DNA from 2 places in the Photobacterium satsumensis genome. Region 1 is predicted to be linked to the other one. Evidence: predicted binding sites of a transcription regulator. Region 1 holds the regulator's gene; the other holds the start of a gene.
What was found. Region 1 encodes MetJ, which represses methionine synthesis genes. Its sites were predicted from a motif close to TTAGACNTNTANANGTCTAA; they were not measured.

Region 1 (5,629 bases):
GGCCGCTGGGTGGCACAGTGGTGGCAGCGCAGCTCGCCGCTTTGCTGATGAAAGGTATAGTAGGCGTCACAGCGCTTGCACTCGGCCAGCCAGCCACAGTCATGGCAGATCACCGCCGGGGCGAATCCGCGGCGGTTGAGGAACAGCATGACCTGGTTACCGGCCTCGAGGTGCTGGCGCATTCTGGCAATCAATGGCGCAGATAATCCCGCCTCCAGATACTGCCCCTTGACGTCCAGTACGCCATGGCGGGCCGCTTGGGCGGTGCCTGCCCGGCGTGACAGGATCAGGTGGTGGTACTTGCCGCTTTTGGCGTTGTGCAGGGTTTCCAGTGCCGGGGTCGCCGAGCCGAGAACAATTGGGATATTGGCCTGGCTAGCACGCATCACGGCCAGATCCCGGGCATGGTAACGCAGGCTGTCCTGCTGCTTGTAGGAAGCGTCATGCTCCTCGTCGACAATGATAATGCCGAGGTTGGCAAACGGGGTGAACAGGGCTGAACGGGTGCCGATGATGATCCCTGCTTGATTATCCCGCCCGGCAAGCCAGGCTGACAGCCGTTCGGTATCGTTGAGCCCGGAATGGATCGTTTCCAGCGGCACATTGAAGCGGCGGCGGAAGCGGTTGATGGTTTGTGGTGTCAGGCCGATTTCCGGCACTAGGATCAACGCTTGCTTGCCGGCAGCCAGCACGGGTTCTAGCAGGTTGAGATAAACCTCGGTCTTGCCCGAGCCGGTGACTCCTTCGAGCAGGTAGCAACCGAATTCCGGGTTGGCGTTGACACTGGCAATCGCCAGTGCCTGCTCCTCGTTGAGACGGGGCTTCTCCTCGGTAACCGCGAACTGCGATTGCCAGTGACGCAGAGCCGGTGTTTGCTCAATCGCTTCAATCCACCCCTTATTCGCAATGGTTTTCAGTATGGGCCGGCTGATCTCTTCGGCCAGTAAGGCTTCCTGACTCAATGCCCCTTGGCGTAGCATGTTCAGAACCTGTGCCTGGCGAGGAGCTCCCTTGAGAGCCGTTAATGGCTGGTTATGTCCGTCCTCGGTCAACTGCCACATCTTCAGCGTCGATGGAGCTGCTTCCCTTCCTTTGCGTAAGTAGGTCGGCATCGCATTGGCCAGCGTATCACCGAGTGGATACTGGTAATACTGACTGGCCCAGTTCAGCAACTTGAACAGGCTCGGTTCCCACAGCGGCGTCTCATCCAGTACGCTGTAGATGGGCTTGAGCTGGTTGATGGGAAAATCGGACGTATCGGCGAGTGCCATCACGATCCCAACGAGTTGCTGTCGTCCGAACGGCACTTTGACCCGCCCGCCTATGGCAGGTTGCTGGCCGGGCTTGACCAGGTAATCAAATTGCTTGTCTAAGGGGACAGGAAGGGCCACTCGGGCGATGTTGGGCGTCATATATAACCGCTAAATCCGCATGTACTAAGATAGAGAAGTGTACCCTGCCCAGCCTCGGGCGGCAAAGCGGCGAAAAAAGGCGCATATTGGTTGATCTGAACTGCTCGATTGATTACTATACGCCGCCTAATTTGGCGTATTGGCAGTTCAGCCGTTACGTATATTTTTTAACGACGTGTGGTGCCCGGCTTTGGATCGGGAGAGCGACACGGCCTTACTTTTGAGGTTATCCCATGAAACAAGGTATTCACCCAGAGTACACTGCAGTAAACGCTCGTTGTTCTTGCGGCAACACTTTCGTATTTAACTCTACTATGGGTAAAGACATCAACCTAGATGTATGCGACAAGTGTCACCCTTTCTACACTGGTAAGCAGCGTCAGGTTAGCTCTGGTGGCCGTATCGACAAATTCAACAAGCGTTTCGGTGCGCTTTCTAGCAAGTAATTGCCAGATGAATGTCGAAAAAGGGGATGCGCAAGCATCCCTTTTTTTATGCCCATTTTTTATGCCATAGTTTAGCCTGCTTTCTTCCCTATCTGCATTCCACTGCCAGCGATGTTGGCGATTCCCTCCTATAGTTATCACCGAAGACGCTATATTCCCCATACTCCTTGGGCATTCAGTCTGGGAATCATTGGATCGACCAGATGTTCGGTGCTAGGATTTTGTGCTGCCATAGAATATGATCTATGTCCAAATTACAAAATAAAGTCACCTCCAGTCAGGATTTCGAACACTATGTCTGAAGATTTTCGCCAGCAGGCCCTTGATTACCATGCTTACCCAGTACCAGGAAAAATCGCCGTTGAACTCACCAAGCCGGCTAATACCGTAGAAGATCTGGCACTTGCTTACAGCCCTGGTGTGGCTGAGCCGGTGCGTGAAATCGCGCAAAACTCAGAGAATGTCTACAAGTACACCGGTAAGGGCAATATGGTCGCGGTGATCACCAACGGTACCGCTATCCTTGGCTTGGGTAACCTGGGTCCATTGGCTTCAAAACCTGTCATGGAAGGTAAAGCACTGTTGTTCAAACGCTTTGCTGGCCTGGACTCGATTGATATCGAAGTAAAGCACCGTACTATCGATGAGTTTGTCGATACGGTGGCGAATATTGCCGATACATTTGGCGGGATCAACCTGGAAGATATCAAGGCGCCGGACTGTTTTGAAATCGAAAAGCGCCTGATCGAACGCTGTCATGTGCCGGTCTTCCATGATGATCAGCATGGTACGGCGATTGTGACTGCGGCGGGGATGCTCAATGCGCTTGAGTTGCAAGGCAAGAAAATCAACGAAGCAGTCATTGTCTGTTTGGGTGCTGGCGCTGCAGCTGTGGCGTGTATGGAGCTACTGATCAAGTGTGGTGCCCAGCGTGAGAAAATCTACATGCTTGACCGCAAAGGTGTGATCCACACCCGTCGTGACGATATCAATGAATATAAGCAGCTGTTTGCCAACAACACCGACAAGCGTACGCTGGAAGATGTGATTGAAGGTGCGGATATCTTTGTCGGCGTATCGGGCCCCGATCTGCTGGCGCCGGAATCACTGAAACTGATGGCTGACAAGCCTGTGGTATTTGCGTGTTCTAATCCGGATCCTGAAATCAAGCCTGAGTTGGCTCATGCCGTTCGTGATGATTTGATCATGGGTACTGGCCGCTCGGACTACCCGAACCAGGTGAACAATGTTATCTGTTTCCCGTTCATCTTCCGTGGTGCGCTGGATGTTCGCGCGAGCGAAATCAATGACGAGATGAAGCTGGCTGCCGTTGACGCTATTCGCTCACTGGCAAAAGAGCCGGTACCAGCCGAAGTGGTTGCGGCAGCAGGTGCCGACAAGCTTGAGTTCGGTACAGAGTACATTATTCCTAAACCGATGGATCCACGCCTGTTGCCACGTGTTGCCAAGGCGGTTGCGCAAGCTGCGGTAGACTCGGGCGTTGCGCGAATCGATATGCCTGTTGGTTATATGGAAGAGAAGTAATTGCTTCGCACCACGTAGTGCAAAAAAACCAGCCGTATGGCTGGTTTTTTTTCGTCATAATTTGTCGGTATTATTGACCAAGTCGTCTTGTTGACCTAAGTGGTATTGGCTTGGGGCTACTCGTTAATGTCTTCGTATGTGATCCCCATTTCTTCCATTAGGGCCTTGGCTTCGGCTGGAAGATCGTCCGGACGGTCCTTACGGATATCGTCGTCGGTCGGCAGTGGCTGACCGGTATAGGCATGCAGGAAGGCCTCGCACAGTAGTTCACTGTTGGTAGCGTGGCGCAAGTTGTTGACCTGGCGACGAGTACGTTCATCTGTCAGGATTTTCAGAACCTTTAATGGAATCGAAACTGTAATTTTTTTGACTTGCTCGTTTTTCTTACCGTGTTCCGCGTAAGGGCTGATGTATTCGCCATTCCACTCTGCCATTTTTTACCTTCTCAGCGATATAAAAGTGAAGAAATATAGTATGCCTGAATTTTAGCGGGATTTACTGCCATAAGCAAAGACATATAGACGTCTAGAAGTGTTGACGTCCTCTTCGTTTGTGGTTATGTTGTTGCATAAAAGTTATTCAGCAGGGCCGCCCTGACAAGGAAAGTAATTATGAGTGACAAGAAGCTAGCCACCGTCGCTGTTCGCACCGGCATCGAATCCGATACCCAGTACAATGCTGTGGTTCCCCCTCTCTATTTAACCTCAACCTATAGCTTCTCGCAATTAGGAGAGGTGCCGCAATATGATTACTCCCGTTCTGGCAACCCAACCCGCAACACGTTGGCCGATGCGCTGGCTGAGCTCGAGGGGGGCGCGGGCGCGGTCGTGACCAACTGCGGTACGGCGGCAATCAACTTGCTTGCTTCAGCATTGATTGGTCCTGAAGATTTGATTATTGCCCCGCACGACTGCTATGGCGGTACTTACCGACTGTTCAACACCCGCGCAGCAAAGGGCGACTTCAAGGTCCGTTTTATTGATCAGACCGATCCGACTGCAGTGGCCGAAGCATTGACATTGCAGCCCAAGTTGATCTGGGTCGAAACACCATCCAACCCGCTGCTGCGTGTGGTTGATGTGGCAGAACTCTGTGTAGCAGCCAAGCAGGCCGGATCGCTGGTGGCTGTCGACAATACTTTCCTGTCTCCGATCCTCCAGCAGCCTATCGCGCTGGGCGCCGATTTTGTTGTTCACTCCACCACCAAATACATTAATGGTCATTCGGATGTGGTCGGTGGCGTGCTGATCTCCAAGTTAGAAGCGCACGCAGAAGAGATTGCCTGGTGGGCAAACTGTATCGGTGCGACCGGGGCGCCATTCGATGCCTATATGACATTGCGGGGGCTGCGGACCCTGGCACCAAGAATGCGGATGCATGAAGAAAATAGCCGCCAGATCTTGGCCTACCTGCAGCAACAGCCACTGGTTGGCAACATTTACCACCCGAGCCAGCCTGAGCATCCGGGCCATGCCATTGCTCTCAAGCAGCAAAAGGGCTTCGGGGCGATGCTGAGCTTTGAAATGGCTGGCGGTATGGCGCAGCTGGAAGTGTTTGTAAAAGAGCTAAACTGTTTCTCATTGGCGGAATCATTAGGCGGGACCGAGAGCTTGATTTGTCACCCTGCCAGCATGACACACCGTGCGATGTCGGATGAAGCCCAGGCCGAAGCGGGTTTGAAGCCGTCGCTGTTAAGGCTGTCGGTAGGCCTTGAGGATCCTGAAGATTTGATTGCTGATCTTGAGCAGGCTTTCAATAAAGCCTCGGAGGTGGCCTAAATGAGCGTTTCTTTTGCACGTCAACTGCATAAGTTCGGGGGCAGTAGCTTGGCTGATCCCGAGTGCTATCTACGGGTGGCTGACATTTTGCGGGAATACTCGAGCGATAACGATTTAGTGGTGGTGTCGGCGGCTGGCAAGACGACTAACGGTTTGATTGAGTGGCTTGAACTGTTGGATAAAGATGGCCGTCAGGCCCATGAAGCTCTGCAGTCCTTACGTAGCTTCCAGCAGACACTGATTGAGTCGTTGCTAGACGGTGAGACGGCCGATGAACTGCTGACCCAGCTGCACCTAGAGCTGGGCGAGTTATCAAGCCTGGCGGAAAAGCCCCGGGATGAAGCCGAGCAAGCTAAGGTGCTGGGGCACGGCGAGTTGTGGTCAGCCCGTTTGTTGGCTGCTTTGCTGAGCAAACAGCAATTGCCTGCGGTGAGCTTGGACTCTCGTT
Region 2 (5,629 bases), on a different contig from region 1:
CTGTGAGGCGTTGAGCTAACCTGTACTAATTGCCCGTGAGGCTTAACCATACAACACCCAAGGGGTTTTTACGGACTCCATAAGCACTTGAATGCGTGTTGAGAACAACTAGTTAGATTTTCCCAGATTGCTATTTACTGCCCGGGGGGCGGTGAATAAACAGAATTTGCTTGGCGACCATAGCATTATGGACCCACCTGATCCCATGCCGAACTCAGTAGTGAAACGTAATAGCGCCGATGGTAGTGTGGGGTCTCCCCATGTGAGAGTAGGACATCGCCAGGCTCCCAATTTTGAAATTCGCAAAAAGCGAGTTTTATACAGCATTGCGTGCTGGTATAGCTCAGTTGGTAGAGCGCACCCTTGGTAAGGGTGAGGTCCCCAGTTCGAATCTGGGTACTAGCACCACGATTTTGTTCAGCGACAATAGCACAATGGTCCCACCTGATCCCATGCCGAACTCAGTAGTGAAACGTTGTAGCGCCGATGGTAGTGTGGGGTCTCCCCATGTGAGAGTAGGTCATTGCTGAACACTTCTTCTAAACCCAGCCTAACGGCTGGGTTTTTTCATTTCTACAGATCAAAAACTCTTATCCACTCCCCTTCGCTCTTTATGAGTTTTCCTCATGCAAATAGTCCCCTCCTTTCATTCTTTTAATCTTCTTTTACTTGCACCCGCGTGTGATCTCTTATAGTTTTATTTAGAAATCTGGACGTCTAAACATCCTTGCTGTGATGGTATAGATCGAAAAAATGTTTAAGGAGAAACTCCGATGCCGATTAAGATCCCTGACAAATTACCTGCTACCGATATCTTGCGAGGTGAGAATATCTTCGTAATGTCGGAGGCCCGTGCGTCAAGTCAGGAAATCCGTCCCTTGAAGGTGTTGCTGCTTAACTTGATGCCGAAGAAAATTGAAACGGAAACCCAGTTCCTGCGTTTGCTGTCTAACAGCCCGCTACAGGTGGATGTTGAGTTGCTCCGGATCGATAATCGACCGACCAAGAATACGCCGACAGAACACCTCGATACCTTCTATCGCCAGTTCGAGATGGTCAAGGACCGTAACTTTGATGGCCTGATTGTCACTGGTGCGCCACTGGGCCTCGTACAGTTTGAAGATGTGCTGTATTGGGAAGAGATCCAGGCCATCATGAATTGGGCCAAGGAGCATGTCACCTCAACCTTATTTGTTTGTTGGGCCGCTCAGGCGGGATTGAAGCTACTTTACGATCTGCCTAAGCGCACACGAAAAGATAAGTTGTCAGGGGTATATTGGCACCGGACCCATGATTGTCATAACCCTATCTTGCGAGGCTTCGATGATTCTTTCCTGGCCCCGCACTCTCGCTATGCTGACTTCTCGCCAGAGTATCTGGCAGAACATACAGATCTCGACATTCTTGCTACCTCAGATCAGGCTGGGGTATATCTCGCGGCCACCAAAGACAAGCGAAACGTCTTTGTTACCGGTCACCCTGAGTATGATGTCGATACTTTGCACAATGAGTATATACGGGATGTTGGTGAAGGAATGGAGCCAAACATGCCTGTTAATTATTACCCGGGTAATAATCCGGAAAATCCGCCTATTGGAAGCTGGCGCAGCCATGGTCACTTGTTGTTTTCTAACTGGCTTAATTACTGTGTTTACCAGCAAACACCCTATGACTTGGATAAGTTCTCAGAAGCTAACTTTACCAAGGATGAATAGTACTTTTGGCGAGATAAAAAAAGACCTGCATTTGCAGGTCTTTTTTATATAGCAACGATCCCAACCGAGAATATATTAGGCGTTATTTTCAGCTTCCCAGTGCTTGGCCTTGTGGATCAAGGAGGTGATAGTTGAGCCTTGGATCAAAATTGAGAACACTACCACCGAATAGGTCATGACCAGCATGATCTCCCGGACATCGATATTTTTATCTGGGATAACCATGACCCCTGCTGGGATAGCCATCGCCATAGCAAGGGCTAGGCCGCCTCGTAAGCCACCCCAAGTAAGGATTTTAACCGACATCGGGTTATAGTCGCGGTAGCGCTGGAAGCCGAGATAAGAGAGCTTGACACTGAGGAAGCGGCTCAATAAGACCAATGGAACGGCAATGACCATCAGAACCCAGTCTTCTTGGTGGAAGCTGAACTGCAGCATACTCATACCGATCAATAGGAACAGTACCCCATTGAGGAACTCATCGACTAGCTCCCAGAAGTGGTCGAGATGATCTTCACTCTCTTTGGAAAAGCCAATATAGCGGGTCCAGTTACCAATCATAATACCTGATACCACCATGGCGAGCGGACCAGATACATGGATGACATCAGCAAAGACATAGCCCGCCGTTGGTATGCCAAGGGTCAGCAATAGTTCCATTGAGTGGTCATTGGTTGAGCTTATCAGGTAGTGGAAAATCAGACCGAGGGCAAAGCCGTAGGCGATACCGCCAATGGCTTCCTGCAGGAATAATTGGCCGACGCCAAGTACGGTAGGGGCTTCGTTACCAAAAGCGATGGTAAATAAGGTAACGAAAATGACTAGGCCAAAGCCGTCATTGAATAGAGATTCGCCCTCAATTTGGGTTGAAATGCGTTTTGGCGCATCGAGTTTTTTTACAATAGCGAGTACAGCAATGGGGTCGGTTGGCGAAATAAGTGAGCCAAAGATCAAGCAGTAGATCAGATCTAGCTGGATACCGATAGCCTGGCAAATCCCCCACAGGGCAAAACCGATAAAAAAGGTCGAGAATAAGGTTGCGGCGAGTGCCAGTGTGGTAATTTCCCATTTCTGGTCTTCGAGATGGGGCAGTTTGATCCCCAAGCCGCCAGCAAAGAGCAAGAATCCCAAAATACCTTTGAGCAAGAAACTCTCAAAGTTTATTTCGCCGAGTTGGGTTGCAGCAATGGCTTCTAGGTGGAACCAGCCGTTATGCCCGGCAATAATGATGCCCAAAGATAGCATCAGCGCCCCGGCGGTAATGGCGATAGTGGTCTGCATTTTTCCTATTTTGCTGTTTATGAAGGCGATAAGCATAGCTGCTGCCGCCAGGAAACAGAGGGTGCTGTAAACTGACATCCCGTGACCTCGATGGTGATTTAAAGTAAAGCTGAAAATTGTGTCAAAATATAAATCTATCACTGCTCGATAGCTATCATTAATTTCTTTCAGTGAGTTAAAATTTAATCAATGAAAAGCCCTTTAGACGTCTAGATTTCCATTGTTGCTATGGTAGGATGTGAACTAGCTGTAACATTAGATAAGGAAGCAAAGCGGTGTTGATGGGCAAGGATTTATTAAATAAGCGCTTGGCAGAGCAGATCCTGATCATTGATGGTGGCATGGGCACCATGATCCAGGACTATAAGCTGGAAGAGCAAGATTATCGTGGTGAGCGTTTTGCCGATTGGCACATGGATCTCAAGGGCAATAACGACTTACTGGTACTGACACAACCGCAATTGATCAAGGATATTCATGCAGCCTATCTCGAGGCCGGTGCCGATATCCTAGAGACCAACACCTTCAACGCAACGACGATCGCAATGGCCGATTACGAGATGGAAGCGTTGAGTGGTGAGATCAATCTAGAGGCTGCCAAACTTGCGCGCCAAGCTGCTGACGAGTGGACGGCAAAGACGCCGGATAAACCACGCTTCGTTGCTGGTGTGCTTGGCCCGACCAACCGTACTTGTTCTATCTCACCGGATGTAAATGACCCAGGTTACCGAAATGTTACCTTTGATCAGTTGGTTGAGGCTTATGCCGAATCAACACGAGCGTTGATTAAAGGCGGAGCCGATATCATCCTTATCGAAACTATTTTCGATACCCTCAATGCCAAAGCCTGTGCATTCGCGGTGGACACCGTTTTCGAAGAAGATGGCTGCTCGTTGCCGGTCATGATTTCCGGCACTATCACGGATGCGTCAGGTCGAACCCTTTCAGGTCAAACAACGGAAGCCTTCTATCACTCACTACGGCATGTCAAACCTATCTCATTTGGATTGAACTGTGCACTAGGGCCAGATGAACTCCGCCAGTATGTTGAAGAGCTGTCACGCATTTCCGAGTGTGCGGTATCAGCACACCCGAATGCTGGCCTGCCGAACGCTTTCGGTGAATATGATTTGTCACCGGAAGAAATGGCCGAACATATTAGGGAATGGGCGCAGAGCGGTTTCCTGAATTTGGTCGGGGGATGCTGTGGTACCACGCCGGAACATATCCGCCAGATGGCAGAAGCTGTGGCAGAGGTGAGCCCTCGTGCGTTACCTGAATTACCGGTTGGCTGCCGATTATCCGGTCTTGAACCCTTGCTCATCGAGAAGGAGACCTTATTTGTTAATGTTGGTGAACGAACCAACGTTACCGGTTCGGCCAGGTTTAAACGCCTGATTAAAGAAGAGTTGTATGACGAGGCACTGGATGTGGCCCGTCAGCAAGTCGAAAATGGCGCCCAGATCATCGATATCAACATGGATGAGGGGATGCTGGATGCTGAAGCGTGCATGGTTCGCTTCCTCAATCTGTGTGCTTCTGAGCCTGAGATATCCAAAGTGCCTATCATGGTCGATTCCTCCAAGTGGGAGGTTATCGAAGCTGGCCTGAAATGCATTCAGGGCAAAGGAATTGTTAACTCTATCTCGCTTAAGGAAGGCAAAGAGAAGTTTGTCGAGCAGGCCAAGCTGATCCGTCGCTATGGCGCGGCGGTTATCGTGATGGCGTTCGATGAAGTCGGGCAGGCGGATACCAGAAAGCGCAAGCTGGAAATTTGTACCAATGCCTACCGGATCTTGGTGGATGAGGTTGGCTTCCCACCGGAAGATATCATCTTTGATCCGAATATCTTTGCCGTTGCTACCGGTATTGATGAGCATAACAACTATGCGGTGGATTTCATTGAAGCGGTTGCTGATATCAAACGTGATTTACCCCACGCGATGATCTCAGGCGGAGTGTCCAATGTGTCATTCTCATTCCGCGGCAACAACTATGTGCGTGAAGCTATCCATGCGGTTTTCCTGTATCACTGCTTCAAGCACGGCATGGATATGGGGATCGTTAACGCAGGGCAACTTGAGGTCTATGATAACGTTCCGGAAAAACTGCGTGAAGCCGTAGAAGACGTAGTTCTGAACCGGCGTGATGACTCGACGGAACGTTTGCTGGATATTGCTGCTGACTATGCCAATAAAGGTGTCGGCAAGGAAGAAGATGCCTCTCTACTTGAGTGGCGCAGCTGGCCGGTAGCAAAACGGCTGGAGCATGCATTGGTCAAAGGCATCACTGAATTTATTGTCGCAGATACCGAAGAAGCCAGGGTGAATGCATCCAAGCCATTGGAGGTTATTGAAGGACCGCTGATGGATGGCATGAACGTGGTTGGCGACTTGTTTGGTGAAGGCAAGATGTTCCTGCCACAGGTAGTGAAATCTGCCCGTGTTATGAAACAGGCCGTTGGCCACCTTGAGCCGTATATTAACGCTGAGAAGCAGGCCGGAAGCACTAACGGTAAAATTTTACTCGCGACGGTAAAAGGTGATGTCCACGATATCGGTAAAAACATTGTAGGCGTGGTACTTCAGTGTAATAACTACGAGATCATCGATCTGGGTGTGATGGTATCTTGT

Region 2: the regulator MetJ is predicted to act here: its motif matches at 3,198-3,217, upstream of metH (methionine synthase).

What each region holds. Positions count from the first base shown of each region.
Region 1 is NZ_JAKJSK010000011.1:54,818-60,446, reverse strand. It holds gene priA (primosomal protein N') at 1-1,412, opposite strand, end outside; gene rpmE (50S ribosomal protein L31) at 1,646-1,858, shown strand; gene L4D79_RS21510 (malic enzyme-like NAD(P)-binding protein) at 2,153-3,403, shown strand; gene metJ (met regulon transcriptional regulator MetJ) at 3,520-3,837, opposite strand; gene L4D79_RS21500 (O-succinylhomoserine (thiol)-lyase) at 4,015-5,181, shown strand; gene L4D79_RS21495 (bifunctional aspartate kinase/homoserine dehydrogenase II) at 5,182-5,629, shown strand, end outside.
Region 2 is NZ_JAKJSK010000014.1:198-5,826, forward strand. It holds partial or broken rRNA gene L4D79_RS24020 (23S ribosomal RNA) at 1-50, shown strand, start outside; rRNA gene rrf (5S ribosomal RNA) at 170-285, shown strand; tRNA gene L4D79_RS24030 (tRNA-Thr) at 333-408, shown strand; rRNA gene rrf (5S ribosomal RNA) at 417-532, shown strand; gene metA (homoserine O-succinyltransferase MetA) at 774-1,715, shown strand; gene L4D79_RS24045 (cation:proton antiporter) at 1,791-3,074, opposite strand; gene metH (methionine synthase) at 3,278-5,629, shown strand, end outside.